4 regions of the Phytohabitans sp. LZ39 genome follow, and region 1 is predicted to be linked to each of the others. Evidence: riboswitches for the same ligand, from Rfam matches in the RefSeq annotation. Region 1 holds a riboswitch; each other region holds the start of a gene.
What was found. Region 1 has a riboswitch for cyclic di-AMP ahead of AC5L36_RS30540 (C40 family peptidase). Riboswitches for the same ligand answer to the same signal wherever they lie in the genome.
Positions count from the first base shown of each region.

Region 2: another riboswitch for cyclic di-AMP. It lies ahead of AC5L36_RS43240 (coiled-coil domain-containing protein); the one in region 1 lies ahead of AC5L36_RS30540 (C40 family peptidase).
Region 3: another riboswitch for cyclic di-AMP. It lies ahead of AC5L36_RS01000 (C40 family peptidase); the one in region 1 lies ahead of AC5L36_RS30540 (C40 family peptidase).
Region 4: another riboswitch for cyclic di-AMP. It lies ahead of AC5L36_RS29520 (NlpC/P60 family protein); the one in region 1 lies ahead of AC5L36_RS30540 (C40 family peptidase).

Region 1 covers NZ_JCADBM010000018.1:127,977-132,239, forward strand. The annotation lists gene AC5L36_RS30525 (helix-turn-helix domain-containing protein) at 1-74, shown strand, start outside; gene AC5L36_RS30530 (helix-turn-helix domain-containing protein) at 102-950, shown strand; gene AC5L36_RS30535 (DUF6232 family protein) at 1,054-1,596, opposite strand; cyclic di-AMP (ydaO/yuaA leader) riboswitch at 2,125-2,217, shown strand; gene AC5L36_RS30540 (C40 family peptidase) at 2,329-3,285, shown strand; gene AC5L36_RS30545 (DNA-3-methyladenine glycosylase family protein) at 3,430-4,263, shown strand, end outside.
Region 2 covers NZ_JCADBM010000039.1:11,387-15,649, reverse strand. The annotation lists gene AC5L36_RS43250 (SMP-30/gluconolactonase/LRE family protein) at 1-527, opposite strand, end outside; gene AC5L36_RS43245 (cation diffusion facilitator family transporter) at 682-1,653, shown strand; cyclic di-AMP (ydaO/yuaA leader) riboswitch at 1,771-1,904, shown strand; gene AC5L36_RS43240 (coiled-coil domain-containing protein) at 1,909-2,913, shown strand; gene AC5L36_RS43235 (MFS transporter) at 3,033-4,139, shown strand; gene AC5L36_RS43230 (glycosyltransferase family 2 protein) at 4,152-4,263, shown strand, end outside.
Region 3 covers NZ_JCADBM010000001.1:213,641-217,903, reverse strand. The annotation lists gene AC5L36_RS01010 (N-acetylmuramoyl-L-alanine amidase) at 1-1,849, opposite strand, end outside; gene AC5L36_RS01005 (LamG-like jellyroll fold domain-containing protein) at 1,979-2,698, shown strand; cyclic di-AMP (ydaO/yuaA leader) riboswitch at 2,837-2,972, shown strand; gene AC5L36_RS01000 (C40 family peptidase) at 2,983-3,957, shown strand.
Region 4 covers NZ_JCADBM010000017.1:142,749-147,011, forward strand. The annotation lists gene ftsL (cell division protein FtsL) at 1-201, opposite strand, end outside; partial or broken gene rsmH (16S rRNA (cytosine(1402)-N(4))-methyltransferase RsmH) at 216-1,169, opposite strand; gene mraZ (division/cell wall cluster transcriptional repressor MraZ) at 1,360-1,791, opposite strand; gene AC5L36_RS29520 (NlpC/P60 family protein) at 2,115-2,939, opposite strand; cyclic di-AMP (ydaO/yuaA leader) riboswitch at 2,945-3,067, opposite strand; gene AC5L36_RS29525 (Mur ligase family protein) at 3,444-4,263, shown strand, end outside.

The DNA.
Region 1 (4,263 bases):
GACTCTGGGAGATGTCCCTCCAGCCCGACGAGTCCCTCGAAAAGATCACCAAGATGGCCGACCAGCTCGGCTGATCGGCGAAACAACGCAGGAGCGGCGGCATGACTGCGACATATGGACCCACCGTTGGTCGGCGACGGTTGCGGTCCGCGTTGCGCGCGGCGCGTGAGGCGGCAGGCTTCACGCAGGAGCAGGTTGCCACGGAGATGGACTGGTCCCTGTCGAAGATCATCCGGATCGAGTCAGGTGCCGTCGGCGTCTCGCCCATCGACGCGCGCGCCCTGCTGCGGCTCTACGGGGTGACCGACAAGCCGCGGGTCGACGAGCTCGTCGGGCTGGCCCGTTCGTCGCGGGTGCGCCGGTGGTGGTCGTCGTACGCGGGCGCCCTCCCCGCGCCGTACACGGCCTACATCGGGCTGGAGGCGGAGACCTCGTCGGTGCTCTGCTACACGCCCACCAAGCTCCCCGCGCTCTTCCAGACCGAGGCTTACGCGGCCAAGGCGCTGCGCCGCCAGCCGGGCGCCGACGAGGAGAGCCAGATCGCGGTGCGGCTCGCCCGCCAGCGGGAGGTGCTGGGCAAGGACGACCCGCCACACATCACCGCGGTGATCGACGAGGCGGTCGTGCGGCGCATCGCCAGCGACCCGCGTACGAAGCGGGAGCAGCTGGAGCGGCTCGTCTCGCTGTGCGGCGAGCCCAACATCACCATCCAGGTGCTGCCGTTCGCGGCGGGCGTCGACGGCTTTCCCAACCCGTTCGCGATCCTGGAGTTTCCCGACCCGACCGACGACGCCGTGATGTACCTGGAAAACGGCCTCGGCGACGACGTGGTCGACCAGCCCGACCTGGTAAAGCCCTACCGGCACGAGTTTGACCGGCTGCGCGAGATGGCGCTGAGCCCGACCGAGACCCAGGACATGATCAAACGGATCGTGGGCGAGCTCGACTGAGCCCGCCCACGATCGGTGTGGCCCCCCGGCCCCACCGCGCCCCTCGTCCGCCGTTGACCCGCTTTGCCGCGCGGCGGCCGAACTCGGGACGAAGTCTCTATGGCTAGCGCATGCGCCAGATGTTCATCGTTACCAGCGGCTCGGCCAGCCCGCCGAGCCGGTATGCCTCTTGCGCCCGGAGCAGCGCCCGGGTGACCTGCCCGTACTGCCGCTCCTCGTCGCTGCTGAAGAGCAGCACCGTCATCCCGCGAAACTCGCCCCACAGCTCGTAGGCCCGCGGCCGCAGGCGGTGGCCGATCGTCGCCACGAGGAATGGGACGAACGCCACCGCCGTGAGCGCCAGGTAGGCCTGTGCACTCAGGTGGTTGAGCTCGGTGGTCATGCCGAGCGTGATCCCGATGGCGGCCAGCACGATCGCGGTCACCGTCACCGACCGCACGGTGAGCTGATGTGCTGGGCCTCGGGCCGTGTGCAGGTGCCTGAGCTCGCCGACCGGGAACCGGCGCCCACCGACGATGAACCAGTCGCGGGTAACCAGGATGCCGGGCTGTTGGTACAGCGGAGCAGGCGGTTTCGGGCTCGTTACGTCTGCTTGCGTTACGGGCTGTGCTGCTGGTGACCGCGCGGGGTAGCGAGTAGTCTGCACTTCAATGCCTCCTACGGCTCGTGAGGCGGGCTGGTGTGGTGGTTCTTGAGATCGGCACCTGGTGGCAGCCAGGTGCCGATCGTCTTTCTCGCTCTGTTCCGTCTGGCGATCAAGTGCCGCTTCAGCAACCTCAAGGGCCCTGCTGCCATTGTGCGAGATGCCATCTAGTCGAGGGAAGGGGTGCAATCAGCCACCTGGCAGATTGGCAGCGGTCGGCTAGCTGCATCGCGGGGCTTTCAGGCCCGCATATCCGATTTGTCAGCGCCGTCGCCCACCCAACGCGTAGACCGACAAATCGCCCTTCACCCGTCTGGCCGACCGACCTGGGTGTACGACCTAATCACTTAGAGTGACACAGACATTCGCCCCGTTCGCGGGCGTCCGTCACAAGTCATCCTTCCGCCACTTTCGCCCGCCCGGCCCCGACGCTAGGTTGGAGCCGCTGGTCCGGTAGTCAGTCACTCCCCCGGGTGACGCCGGTCCGGTGCCGCCTAATCGCACGACGATTACTCTCCGTCAGCGAGTTGGGGACCCACCGAATGCACTGGGGTGAATCCGCGGCCCGCCCGCCCCTCGGCGGACCCGGTAGGGCGATCTTCCCGCCCGAATCCGTCAGCTCACGTCGCCTCGCCGCTCGCGGCGAGCCGCCGCTAGCGCAAGCTGCCGAGTTTGATGGGTCGCGCGCAAGCTCGCTCACCCGGTAGGCGGCGTTGGGGAAGAAGGGTTCACCGTTTGTCTTCCGCGCGGAAGCTGCTCCACGCCCTCGTGCTGATCGGGCTCGGGATCGGGCTGACCGTGCCGGCAGCGGCCGCACAGGCCGAGCCGTCGCCGAGCGAGCTGACGGAGCAGATCAACAAGGCATCCACCGAGCTGGAGAAGGTCGTCGAGTCGTACAACAAGCTCAACGAGCAGCTCAAGCAGACCAAGGCCGCCGCCACGGCGCTCAGCGCCAAGATGGGCCCGCTGGAGGCCCAGCTCGCCAAGGCGGACACCGAGGTGGGCCAGATGGCTTCGGTGGCGTACCGGACGGGCCAGGTGGGCACCGCGAGCGCCCTGCTGAACGGCAGCGGGCCGCTCGCCGACCGGCTCGGCATGCTCGACCAGCTGGCCCGCGACCGCAAGCGGCAGCTGGAGGGTTTCACCGAGGCCGAGCGCCGGTTCACCGAGCAGAAGGCGACGCTCGACGCCACCCAGGCCAAGCAGACCGCCCAGCTCAAGGAGCTCGCGGCCGGCAAGAAGAAGATCGAGGGCGACCTCGACAAGCTGTACAAGATGCGCGAGGAGGCGTACGGCTCGGCCACCACCTCCAGCGGCGGCTACACCGGGTCGATCCCCTCGATCTCCGGTAAGGCGGGCGTGGCGGTGCGGTTCGCGTACAACGCGATCGGCACGCCCTACGTCTGGGCCGGCGAGAGCTCCAGCGGGTACGACTGCTCGGGCCTCACGCTCGCCGCCTGGCGAGCGGCCGGCAAGTCGCTGCCGCACAACGCCGCGATGCAGTGGGACGTGGTGGCACACATCGGCCGCGGCTCCCTCCAGGCGGGCGACCTCGTCTTCTACAACGGTCTCGGCCACGTCGCGATCTACGTGGGCAGCGGCAAGGTGATCCACGCGCCGCAGGCCGGCGAGAGCGTCGAGCTGGCATCGGTCGACATGATGACCCCGTACGGCTACGGCAGAGTCAGATAAATCTTCAAGTGCGCCGATCGAGGGCGGCTTGCGGCGGGTCCATCGCGGACGCGCCGTCGGCAGCCCTCGATCGGCGCACAAGTCCTTGATCGGCGGGAGGACGGGCCGGCCGGAAGTGTCGTACCGCGGGTTCACCGTCGAGGCATGACCGAAGTCTTTCTGGCGGCCACCGAGCCGTTCTCGTTCGACCTGTCCCTGCGCGCCCTGGCCGGCTTCGCGCCCTGCGCCGGTGGCCATGTGATCTCCGGGGGCCGGGTGCGCAAGGCGTTCCTGCTCGGCTCCGAGGCGGTGGTCGCCGACGTCGGGCCTGCTTCCGAGGGTCCGGGCGTCGTGCTCACCCTCCACGCCGACCGCCACCTCTTACCCACCGAGCGGGCGGTGGTGCATCGCGCCGTCGGGCGGTGGCTCGGCCTCGACGACGACCTCGGTGCCTTCCTCGACGTCGCCGGGCGCGACCCGGCCATGGCCGGGCTGCTGCGCGCCGCGCACGGGCTACACCAGGTGCGCTTCTCCTCGCTCGCCGAGGGCGCGGTCTACTTCGCGCTCGTCCAGCGGAGCACCCAGTGGTATGCGGCGGCCCGCAAGCGCCGGGTGGCCGCCGAGCTCGGGCCGTCCCTGACGCTCGACGGGGTGGAGCACGTCGCGTTCCCTTCGCTCGCCACGGTCGCCGCGCGAGACGACGCCGATCTCGTCCGCTTCGCGGGCAATCGGCTGCGCGCCCGCCGCCTGCGCGAGGTGGTCGAGGGGGTGGCCTCGCTCGACGAGGAGTGGCTCCGCACCGGGCCGTATGAGGACGTTCGCAAGGCGCTGCTGGCCCTGCCGGGCGTCGGCGCGTTCACCGCGCACGCGCTGTTGTTGCGCGTGCTCGGCCGCCCCGATGGCGTGCCGCTCCACATGCCCCAGTTCGAAGACGCCGCTCGCGCGGTGTATGGCAACCCACCGCCCAGCCCCGCCGAGTTGCGCGCGGCATACGGGTCT
Region 2 (4,263 bases), on a different contig from region 1:
ACGAGGTCACCGGTGAGCGGGAGCTTGACCGGCTCGCCGCGCAGGCTCAGCGGCACCTTGTAGAGGAACGGCTGGTTGGAGTCGGTGAAGAACGCGCCCTTGGGGGTGAGCACCACGTCGTTGACGAAGGTGGGTGCGGTCGCGAACGTCCACGACGCCAGGATGCGGCCGCTGTGCGTGTCGACCACGCGGCCGTTGCCAGCCGCACCGCCGGCGACGAAGAGCCGCCCACGGTCGTCGATCTTGAGGCCTACCGACGGGGTGCCGGGGCCGGCGGAGATGATCTTCCCGCGGCCGGTGGCCAGGTTGGCGCGGTAGATGTCGCCGTTGGCGAGCGAGCCGAAGTACGCGAACGGCGCCCGCCCGATCGCGATGCCCTCGGGCTGGAACGCGTTCGGCAGCGGGAAGGAGTCAGGGAAGAGCCGGTGGCCGGAGCCGTGGGCGCTGGCCGCGCCCGGGACGGTGACTGTGGCCGCGGTGAGGGCCGCGGCGGCGGATGAGGTGATCAGGGCTCGTCTGGTCAGCACGATGGGTACTCCCTGTGATCGGTCCACATCAGAATTCACGTACGTCTTTACCCATCGGTTCGACGTTGAACGCTCAATTATGAGAACGCCCGATGACACTGATTGCCAGTGCCATTTTTGCATACATAGCAATGTCAGCATATATTCTTGGCCCATGGGAGCCGGACACGATCACGGAGCGGACGTCGCACGCGCGGGGGAGCGCCACCGCGGGCGGCTCTGGGCCGCGTTCGCCCTGCTCGCGGTCTTCATGGTGATCGAGGCGGTGGCCGCCCTGCTCACCGGCTCGCTGGCCCTGCTCTCCGACGCCGGCCACATGTTCACCGACGTGCTCGGCATCGGCATGGCGCTCGCGGCGATCTGGGCTGCGTCCGCCGCCGCGGCGCCCACCCGCGACGGCGCCACGGACGCGGCGCGGGCCGGCAGAGGGGCGTCCAAGGCGGCCGGCGACCCACAGCGCACATTCGGGCTGTATCGCCTGGAGGTCCTCGCCGCTCTCGCCAACGCCGTCCTGCTCTTCGGCGTGGCGATCTACGTGCTGGTCGAGGCCGTGCGCCGCTTCGGCGACCCGCCCGACGTGCCCGCCGGCCCGATGCTCGTCGTGGCGGTCGCCGGCCTCGTCGCCAACCTTGTGGCGTTCGGGCTGCTGCGTTCGGGCGCGCGGGAGAGCATCAACGTGCGCGGCGCCTACCTGGAGGTGCTCGGCGACCTGCTCGGCTCGGTGGGTGTGATCGTCGCCGCGGCCGTGATCGGGCTGACCGGCTGGGCGTACGCCGACCCGATCATCGCGGTGGCCGTCGGCCTGTTCATCCTCCCGCGCACGTGGCGGCTGGCCCGGGCGGCCGTACGCATCCTGGTGCAGGCCGCGCCGGAACACCTCGACGTGACCGCGGTGCAGCGGCGCCTCGCCGCCGTGCCCGGTGTGTGCGACGTGCACGACCTGCATGTGTGGACGCTGACGTCGGGCATGGACGTCGCTTCCGCGCACCTCACGCTGGAGGAGTCCGCGCAGGTGGGGCCGGTGTTGGTCGCGGCACGGGAGGCGCTGCACGACGACTTCGAGATCGGGCACGCCACCCTCCAGGTCGAGCCGCGACCCGGCGACTGCCACCCCACGACGTGGTGAAAGCGCCCCTGAGCAGGGCGTACTTGATTCGTCACCATCGGTACAACAGTGGGCACATCAATGGAAAGCCGCTATTCTCGGCTCCGGTCAACGCCCGGCGGCGCCCCCCGGCGCCGGTGTTGGCCGCCGCCGAGTCGCCCTCGGGCGAGCCGGGGAACCACCGATCCACTGGGGTGAATCCGCGACAGCGGTAGGGAGACTTCCGTCCCGAACCCGTCAGCTAACTCGGTAGGCGGCTGACTGGAAGGATGGTTGATGGGTCATGCCCGCAGCCGGGTCGGCCTCGTCGCGGTGCTTGTCACCGCGGCGTTCGCGCTGATCGGCTTACCAGCGGGGCCGGCGACCGCCGCACCCAACGACGACGAGGGCGGCACCGCTACCCTGCGCGAGCAGCTCGACGCGGCGAGCAAGGGCTTCGTCGCCGCGCAGAAGACTCTGGACACGTCCAAGAAGCGCCAGCGGGAGCTGACCACCCAACTGGCCCAATTGGAGCGTGACCTGGTCACCAAAACGGCCGTGATCGGCGAGGTGGCCAACGCGGCCTACCGCCGGGGCCGGCTCGGCCCGATCTCCGCGATGCTCAACAGCACCTCGCCGGAGGGCTTCGTCGACCGGGCCGCGGCGCTCGACACGGTGGCCGCCACCGAAGACAAGAAGCTCCGCGACCTGCTCGACACCAAAGACGAGGTGACCCGCGCCAAGCTCGCGATCGACAACGAGATCCGCGAGCAGCAGAAGCAGGTGCAGATCATGGCCGCCCGCAAGAAGCAGGCGGAGACCGCGTTGAAGAACGCCGGCGGCGGCGAGAACGCCAGCGGTCCCAGCGGGAGTGGCAGCGCCGCCAACGCGTCCGGGTTCTCCGGTGGGTCCGGCTGCTCGATCAGCCCCGACCCGACCTCCGGCAACGGGTGCATCACGCCCCGCCTGTGGCACGCGGTGCAGCAGGCCAAGGGAGCCGGCTTCAAGATCTTCGTCTCCTGCTACCGCAGCGGCGGGTCGGGTGAGCACCCGAAGGGTCGGGCCTGCGACTGGGGCGTCGACTCGGGCGACGTCTTCGGCGGCACGGCGTCCGGTTCGGCGAAGACGTACGGCAACAACCTGTCCAACTTCTTCATCAAGAACGCGAGCCGGCTGGGCGTGCTCTACGTGATCTGGTTCAAACAGATCTGGCTGCCCAGCAGTGGTTGGAAGTCGTACAGCGGCTGTTGCGGCCCCAGCGAGCTGCACACCAACCACGTGCATCTATCGGTCGTCGAGTAAGTGCGTTGACGGGCTCGACCAGGGGGTGACACGGTTGCCCCATGGTCGAGCCCACGCGCCATCCCGCATGACGTAGCACCGCCTGGCGCCTCTGCGCCCTGCGCGCCTGCACCGAGGGCGTGCTCCTCTACCCGGTCTACGCGCTGCTCTTCGCCGACGCCGGGCTCGGCACGGGGCAGATCTCCTCGCTGTTCGTGATCTGGTCGGTCGTCGGCTTCACGCTGGAGATACCGTCCGGAGCGTTGGCGGACGCGTACTCGCGCCGCCGGCTTGTCGCGATCGCCGCCGTCCTCCGGGCCATCGGCTTCGCACTGTGGACGTTCTTCCCCTCGTACGCCGCCTTCGCCGCCGGGTTCGTGCTGTGGGGCGCGTCGACCGCGATGACCTCCGGCAGCGTGGAGGCGCTCGTCTACGACGAGCTCGCCGCCGCGGACGCCACCGACCGCTACGTGCGCACGGCCGGGCTGGCGCAAACCACCGCTCTCGTGGCGGAGCTGGCCGCGATGGTGCTCGCCACGCCGGCGTTCCTGCTCGGCGGGTACCCGCTGGTCGGCCTGGCCAGCATCCTCGTCAGCCTGGCCGTCGTGCCGGTCGCGCTGTCCTTCCCCGAGGCGTCGCGGGTGGAGGAAACCGGCGGCAGCTACGCCAAGACGCTGCGAGCAGGTCTCGCCGAGGTGCGCGCCAACCGGACCGTGAGCCGGGCGGTCCTGCTCTACGCGGTGGTCACCGGCATGGGCGCGATCGACGAGTACCTGCCGATCCTCGCCCGCGAGATGGGCGCGGCCACCGCGTTCGTACCGCTGCTCTTCGTGCTGCCCGTCGCCGCGATGGCGGTCGCGAGCGCGCTGGCCGAGCGGTGGGCGCACCTCTCGGCGGCCCGGTTGGCGGCGATCGTGGCGGTCGGCGGGGTGCTGCTCGCGGCCGGCGCCACCGCGGGACACCCGGCCGGCATGGTCGCGGTCGCGCTCGGCTTCGCCGCCCTCGAGCTCTTCGACATCCTCACCGAGGCGCGGATCCAGGACGCGATCGCCGGCCCGGCGCGGGCGACAGTGCTTTCGGTGGCGGGGTTCGGGCAGGAGATCGTGGCGCTCGCCGTGTACGCCGGATTCGCGCTCGGGTCGGCCGTCCTCTCCGTGCCGGTGCTGCTCGCAATGGTGGGCGTGCCCCTCGTCCTTTCGGGCGGCCTGACCCGTCGGTGGCTACCCGCGGCATCCAGTTCGTCCTGATACCGTGCGGGCGTGGTCGCGTCCGAGCCGGCACTCTCCGTGGTCATCCCGATGTACAACGAAGAGTCCGTACTGCCGCTGCTCGTGGCCCGGTTGCGCGGGGTGCTCGACGCGCTCGGCGAGC
Region 3 (4,263 bases), on a different contig from region 1:
AGTCCCCCGGTGAAGAGCCGTCGAACGTCACGGCCCGGTAGTACTCGCTGGGCAGCACGTTGCCGACGGCGTACCGCTGGCCGGCCGCGAGCGTGTACTGCAACGGTGTGATCGCCTGGTACGGCACGCCCTCCGGGTAGGCGGCCTGCTCGGGGTAGGCGCGCCCGTACACAGGGATCGTCGCCTTGCCCGCCTTGGGCGTCACCACCAGCCCGGTGGCCCACTTGGCCGCCGGCGCTGAGCCGGGGTTGTAGAACCACGCCTTCTGCCCCAGGTACCAGATCGCCGTCCAGTCGCCCTGCCGGCCGGCCACCGCGTACGTCTGCCCGGCCGACGCGCGGGCGCCGTGGTCGGAGATGTGCATCGTGGCGTTCTCGCCGCCTGGGCGCAGGCCGATGTCCTTGACCAGCGGGGCGGCCGCGTCCGGCGCGGTGTGCAGGATGACGGCCGACGAGCCGCGCGGCGGGCAGGGCACTGTGGCGCCGCCGGAGCAGCCGACGAAGGCGGGCTTGTTCGTGGCGAAGTCCGGGTCGATCGTCACGAGCCCGCTGCCCGGCCAACCTGTGGTGCGGAACGGCGCCTTCAGCAGGTCGAAATAGTGCGACCAGTTCCAGTACGGGCCTGGATCCCAGTGCATGCCGCGGACCGTCGAGGGGATCGTGCCGGGCACGTTGTCGTGGCCGATGATGTGGTTGCGGTCGAGCGGGATGCCCAACCGGAGCGCGAGGTGCCGCACCAGCTTGGCCGACGTGCGGTACATCGCCTCCGTGTACCAGGTGCCCTGCGCCGCGAAGCCCTCGTGCTCCAGCCCGATCGCCTTCGCGTTGACGTACCAGTTGCCCGCGTGCCAGCCGACGTCCTTGGCCTTGACGTGCTGCGCGATGTGCCCGTCGACCGAGCGGAGCGTGTAGTGCCAGCTCACGTACGTGGGGTCGAGCACAAGGTCGATCGACGGCTTGAAGTAGCCCTCGGTGTCGTGGATGACGATGTACTCGATCTTCTGCTGCTTCGGCCGGTTGCCCTTGTCGTGGTTGCCGTAATCGCCGCCGCCCAGGTCCTGGTACGGCGCCGGGATCCACTCGCAGGAGATGTCGGTGGGGCATTCGAGTCCGTCCGGGCGGGCCAGCTTGCGCAGGCCCAGGCGGGCCAGCCAGCCGCGGTCCGGGGCTACGTCGCGCGCCGCGAGCGTCACCCGCTGGCCGTCGTCGGTCACCCGCGTCGCGCCGGCGCTGATCGTCGCGAAGACCTCGTCGGCGAAGGCCGCCGCCGCGTCGGCACTGTCCGCGCCGGAATACCTGGCCACCGCGCCGTACCAGGCCGCCGGGTCACTCACGCTCCCCGCCGGTCCACCAATGCTTCTCTGGTACGAGGCGAGAAGCGCCGCCCCGCCGCCGATGTTCGCCGCCGGGGTGGAACGCAGCGCCTCCTCGGACGCGCCGGTGATCGCCGCCGCCCGGTCGAGCGTTTGCAGCGCCTCGGGCGCCGGAGCCGGCACGCCGCCCGAGTCGACGTTTCGGGCTTGGCGGCTGTCGTCGCCGCGCGGGTCCTCGCCGTCGTGGTCGTGGTGGTTGCCACCCGGCAGCGACGTCACGTACGCGGCGTCGGTGAGGTGCATCGGGCCGTACCCGCCGCTGGTGCTGGGCGTGCCGGCGTTGGTGTCCCAGCGGGACTCCAGGTAGGACACGGCGAGCAGGACGCTCTCCGGCACGCCGTACTCCGCCGCGGCGGCCGCGTACTCCTGCTGCCTGGTGTCCTGCGGGCTGGACGCGAGGGTGGGGACGGCCGGCACCAGGGTCGCCGCGCCGACCACCGCTGTGGTGAGGGCGATGCGCGTTGTCAGGTTGGGCATGGAGAAACCCTGGCTGGGTCGAGTGGTTGTCGTCAATAGATTCCGCCGGATCTCGTGTCTACGTAAAAAACCTTCAGGCCCCTCGGCCGGGGGATTGTCCGTCTCGCCACGAATCTCCACAATCGAGCAATGTCGCGCAAGATGCACACGACGCGCCGGCTGGCGGTTGTCCTCTTCGGGCTCGCGAGCCTGCTCCTCGCCGCCTCCGCGCGGCCGTCGGCCGACCGCGAGCCGGCACTGTCGTTGCGGTACACGTTCGACGGCTGGTGGCTCGGCCCGGTCGCGGACGTTGACGGGCGGTACCCGCTGAACCCCCGCGGCACGCTGGCCTACACGCCACACGGCGCCGGGTGGGCGGCACGCTTCCCGCCGCGGTGCGTGGCGCCCGGCTGCCCCCGCGTGATCCTCGAAGGCCTGCCCGCGCCCGAGCTCAACCCGGGCACCCGTGGCGTGCGGTTCGGTGCCTCGGTGCTGATGGCGCCGGCGGACACGGGCGACGGCGCGAACGTTGTGCAGAAAGGGTTTTCGACCGGCGGCGTCACCCAGCTCAAGCTCCAGGTCGACGGTAAGGCGGGCCAGCCGAGCTGCGTGCTGGCGAGCAAGACCACGATCTACCGGGTGGTCGCGCCGGTGACGGTGGCCGACGGGCGGTGGCACGCGCTCGCCTGCGCCCGCTCCGGTCGCCTGCTGTCGATCGCCGTGGATGGCGTGCCACGCGCTGCGGTCACAGTGCCACCGAATGTGTCCATTGTGAATTCCGAGCCACTGCGAATCGGCGGAAAGAACGTGTCCTTCGACAACGACCAGTACGCCGGCCTGCTCGACGACGTGTTCCTAACCATTGACTGAGGCCGTTTCGATACACGCGGTGCTACCAACCGGTATACGGACCGAAGGGGTTGTCCACACGGCTTGCGCGGGTGATTGGGCCGCTCCTACCCTTGGGGATCGTTGAGCCGGCGGTCGGCCTCCCAGCCTGGGAGACCACGGCTCAGCCCGCCGAGTCGGACCAAGAAACGAGCCGGGGACCCAAGCACCTCGGGGTGAATCCGCGAAAGCGGTAGGGCGCGCTCTCCCGCCCGAACCCGTCAGCTAACCCGGTAGGCGGCCAGGGAGAAGGAGTAACGGCTCCGGTGGCACGCTATGCCGCGCGTCGCACCGTAATCACCGCTCTCGTCGCTGTCGCGACCGTGCTCTCCAGTGGCACCGTGGCGCACGCCGCGCCCACGCCGGCCGAGATCGAAAAGCAGATCGACGCTGCCTGGGTCAAGCTGGAGCCGCTGGCGGAAAAGCACAACGCGACCCGGCTCGACCTCCAGGCCAAGCGCCAGAAGGCCCAGGCGCTCGCCAAGAAGATCGCGCCACTCCAGCTCCAGATCGACCTCGCGATGCAGAAGGTCGGAGAGTTCGCGGCCGAGCAGTACAAGGGCGGCAACTTCTCGGCGCTCAACGCGGTCCTCACGACGGGTTCGCCCAGCACCTTCACCAACCAGCTCGAGATCCTCGACGTCTTCGCCCGCCGCTCGCAGGCCGACATCCAGGCGGTCGTCGACCTACGCGCGAAGTACGCGGAGCAGAAGGCACCGCTCGACCAGCTCGTCGGCCAGCTCACCGAGGAAGAGGCGCAGCTGGCGGCGAAGAAGAAGCAGATCGACGGCGAGATCGCCAAGCTGGAGAAGATGCGCCTCGAGGCGTACGGCGAGGGCGGCGGCATCGGCGAGCTCCGGCCGGCACCCTGCCCCGTCGAGTACGACGGCAGCGCCGGCACCAAGGCGGCCAAGTTCGCCTGCGCGCAGATCGGCAAGGGCTACGTCTTCGGTAACGAAGGCCCCGACACGTACGACTGCTCGGGCCTCACGATGAAGGCGTGGGCGGCCGCCGGCGTCGGGCTGCCACACAACGCGGCCCGCCAGCGCGGCACGGTCGACCCCATCAGCAGCAAGAGCGACCTGAAGGTCGGCGACCTCATCTTCTACTACCCAGACCTCCACCATGTCGGCATCTACGTTGGCGGCGGCTACATCGTCGACGCGTCCAAACCCGGCGTACCGATCAGGATGCGCACGATGAACGCCGCGCCGATCAACAGCTACGGCCGACCCGGATAAGCGTTACCCACCCCCGTGGCCGCGCCAGTCGCGTGTTCCCCCGTCACGCGACCGCACCGGCCAGTAAAGGAGACGCCCTCCCATCCATCCGGGATGGGAGGGCGTTTCTTGCTTGGGCCAGATTTCCCGGGCCGCGTCAGCTGCGGACCGCCGCTCCCGCCGGAGACCGCGCAGGCCGGCGGCTCGCAGGGCGAGCCGAGATCCCCGGCCTCCGCTGCCACGTCCGCGCTGCAAGACCAACAGCGGACGGGTGAGGCCGCGGGAGCAGCGGTCTGGACCACGACGGACGTCGCGGTAGCTCACATC
Region 4 (4,263 bases), on a different contig from region 1:
CAGCGGCGGCGCGACCCGCAGCCACGGCACGACCTTGCGCTCCCGCGGTGCGCCCCCCGGCGCCGCGGAATCCCGCGCGGTGTCGATCGGCTCGGTCTTCAGCGCGGTGTTGCCGACCGTCCGGTGTTCCCGCTCCGCGGTCCGGCCCCCCGACCGCGGTGCTCCTGTCGTCTTGATCCTGCTGCTCCCGATGGCGTTCATGTCCCCTCCCCCTCTTCGATCCGGGCCGCGGCCCGCAGCCGCACTGATGCGGCGCGCGGGTTTGCCGCGACCTCCTCCTCGCTCGGTGGCTCGGCGCCGCGGCTGAGCAGCCGCAGCGTCGGCCCGGTGCCGGGCAGCTCGACCGGCAGGTCGACCGGCCCGGTGCTCCGTGCCCGCGCGGCGAGCGCCCGCTTGGCGATCCGGTCCTCCAGCGAGTGGTAGGACAGGACCACCGCGCGGCCACCCGGCGCGAGGGCGTCGAGCGCGAACGGCAGCGCCCTTTCCAGCGCGGCCAGCTCGCCGTTTACCTCGATGCGAAGTGCTTGGAACGTTCTCTTGGCGGGGTGCCCCCCGGTGCGCCTCGCCGCCGCGGGTATCGCGTCCCGCACCAGCGCGGCCAGCCGTGCCGACGAGGTGATGGGCGCCTTCGCCCGCTCGCGCACGATCGCCGCGGCGATCCGTGCGGCGAACTTCTCCTCGCCGTACACCCGCAGCACCCTGATCAGCTCGGGCGCCTCGTACTCGTTGACGACCTCCTCGGCCGTCCGGCCGCGGGTCTGGTCCATGCGCATGTCCAGCGGCGCGTCCTGCGCGTAGGCGAACCCGCGGTCGGGCGCGTCGAGCTGGAGGGACGACACCCCGAGGTCGAAGAGCACCCCGTCGACCCGCTCGTAGTCGAGCAGGTCGAGCACCCGCGGCAGCTCGTCGTAGACCGCGTGCACGAGGTGCGCGCGCCCGCGGAACGGCTCCAGCCGGGCCCGCGCGTGCGCGAGCGCCTCGGTGTCCCGGTCGAGTCCGATCAGGACGGTCCGGGGATGCGCCCGGAGCACCGCCTCCGCGTGGCCGCCGAGCCCGAGGGTGGCGTCCACGTGCACGGTCGTACGGTCACCCCGGTCGAGCGCGGGCGCGAGCAGCGCGAGGCACCGCTCCAGCAGCACCGGCACGTGCGTGCCGCGCAGCTCCCCCATCTCGACCCCCAGTGACCCGCCCGTGTGCCCATGCGCCCGGTGCCCGAAGAACCGTGCGCCGTACTGCCAGATCCCCATCCGCTCTTCCGTGAGCCTCCTTCGCGGGGAGGCCGGGACGCGCCTGACATCGGGGAAGAGACGTCAGGTGCAGGAGCGGCTGGAGATCTCGCAGTACGGCGTCTGCCAGCCCTTAGAGTCCTCCGGGCAGCACCCCCTCCTCGATGCCCGCGAAGTCGTCTTCGCTCTCGGAGAGATAGGTGTCCCACGCTTGCTTGTCCCAGATCTCCACCCGGCTGCTCGCACCGATCACGACGAGTTCGCGGCTCAACCCGGCGTACTCCCGCAGGTGGCCCGGGATCGTCACCCGGCCCTGCTTGTCGGGCACCTCGTCGTGGGCGCTCGCGAAGAACACCCGGCTGTAGGCCCGAGCCGCCTTGTGTGTCATCGGCGTCTCGCGTAGCTGGCCCGCGATCCGCTGGAACTCGGGTGCTGGGAAGACGTAGAGGCAGCGCTCCTGCCCTTTTGTGATCACGACACCTCCCGCCAGCTCGTCGCGAAACTTCGCCGGAAGGATCAACCGGCCCTTTTCGTCCAGGCGCGGGGTGTGGGTGCCGAGAAACATCGGCCCACCCCCTCGCCTCTGGCGGCTTTCGCGGAGCCGCTGTCCCCCGGGGCCGGCGGGTCCCTCCGGTGAGTAACCCTGCCACTGCGCCCCACTGTACTCCACTTCCCTCCACTCGCAACCGGAATCGCAGCGTTGCTCGGGTGACCCCCTTGACAAAACCGCACGTCAAATGCGGTGGAGGGCGGTGGAGGGTCCGGATGGCGACAGGCCGGAGGGGGCAACCGACCCCAGAGACGATCCAGGGCAAACCCGGATGGGCTTGCCCTGGATCGTTGGGGGGATGGGGTGATGTATCGGTGCCGGGGAGGGAAGTGGAGCGACTAGGCGAGCCGGCGCACCACGTAGTTGCTCGACCAGATCTTGTGCTTGCCGACCCGCACACCGGCGCGCGGCGAGTCGTACATGTAGCCGCCGCCGGCGTAGATGCCGACGTGGGTGCCGTACGAGCCGGAGCGGATCACGATCAGGTCGCCGGGGAGCGCCTTGTTCTTCGCCACGCCGGTGCCCGAGCGCTGCTGGTCGTTCGCCTTGTGCGGGAGCACCCGCCCGGCGGCCTTCTTGTACACGTACTTGGTGAAGCCCGAGCAGTCGAAAGCCGAGGGTCCTACGGCGCCGAACTTGTACGGCTTGCCGATGTGCTTGCGCGCTTCGGCGAGCACCTTGGCCCGGCTGGCGATCACCGCGACCGAGGTCCGGCCGGTGACCGTCCCCTTGTACGAGCCACGTCCGCTGTAGACGGCCCGGTACATGCGGCTCTCGTACGGCTTGATGGAGAGGATCGACTTGCCGGTGGAGTAGACCGGACGGGTGCCGGTGCTGACCCACTTCCCGCCCTTCCACACCTGGAACTGGACGGTGCCGCCCCAGACCGCCTTGCGGGTGCTCGGGTCGGTGATCGTGGCAGTGAGCACCAGCGTGTTGCCCCACGGCAGGCGGGCGGTGTTCGGCTTGATCGTCACGTGTGGAGTGACCGACGCGGCCGCCTGCGCGGCGGCGACGGTGGTGGTCGACACGGGCGCGGCTTCGGCGAGCGCGGGACCGGCCAGCAGCTGGCCGGCGCACACGCAGAGCCCGACGGCGAGCGCGAGCCGGCCGGCCCGCCTTTTCGCGGGCAGCCTGTGCCGGCCCGAACGGAGTTCGTGCACGGTATGTGTTCCCTCCGGCACGCCTGCGAGGTGAGCTGTCGGGTTCGGGCGGGAAGGATTGCCCGGCCGCCGTGGCGGCTTCACCCCAAGGCCTCAGCCCGGCCGGGTCTCCCCGGCGTGGGTCGGGACCGCAGATCCTGGGTCCCCCGTCCCCGCCCGCTATGCCGTTGTGTGGCTCCAAGGTCCGCACCGGACGAGCGGGCAGGGCTCGGCGTGTCTCGGCGGCGCGGCCGGGTGAACGACCCGGCTCAACGTTTGTAGCGGATGCCGTTCTCCACACGCTGTGACGAGAATCTTACGGAGCGAGTTTGGCACGCAAGAATATGAGCGGTCGTTAAGGCCACTGTCCTAAATGTCGCGACACTCTGTCGAACTCGGACTCACGCTTCGTTGATCGCTCACGGTGAGTATCGCCACACACATCGCGCGCGACGGACGGTTTCCCGACGGTCGAGTGGAGATCCAGACTGCGTTGGTAACCTCGCCTCCGTGACGGACGGCAAGATGCCCCTGCGGGCGAAGGTCGCCAGCTCGGTCTCCCGCACGGCGGCCGCCCTGTCGCGAGCGGCTGGGCGCGGCGACGGTTCGGTGATCGGCGGCTGGATCGGCCTCAAGATCGACCCAGACCTCCTCGCCCACCTCGCCGCGGGGCGCGCGATCGCCCTGATCTCCGGCACCAACGGCAAGACCACCACGACCCGCCTCGCCGCGGCCGCCGTGGGCGTGCTCGGGCCGGTCGCGACAAACGGGTTCGGCGCCAACATGCCGACCGGCCACACCTCCGCGCTCGCCAAGGCCGGCCAGACGCCGTACGCGGTGCTGGAGGTCGACGAGCACTACCTGCCCAGGGTGCTGGTCGCCACCGAGCCGCGCGTGGTGGCACTGCTCAACCTCTCCCGTGACCAGCTCGACCGGGCCAAAGAGGTCGCGATGATGGCCCAGATGTGGCGCACCGCGCTTGCCGAGCACCCCGGCGTGCACGTGGTGGCCAACGCCGACGACCCGATGGTCGTGTGGGCCGCCGCCGGTTCTCCCGCCGTCACGTGGTTTAGCGCCGGCCAGCGGTGGCATGACGACTCATGGGTTTGCCCCGAGTGCGGCTCGCCGATCGAGCGCCAGGCCGACCAGTGGTGGTGCACCGGCTGCTCGCTGCGCCGGCCGGTGCCGCAGTGGGTGGTCGAGGACGAGGGCGTGGTCGACCCGCGCGGCGCCTGGCACAAGATCTCGCTCCAGCTCCCCGGCCGGGTCAACCTCGGCAACGCGGCCACCGCGCTCGCCGTGGCGGCCCAGTTCGGCGTCCGCCCGACCGACGCGGTCTCCCGCC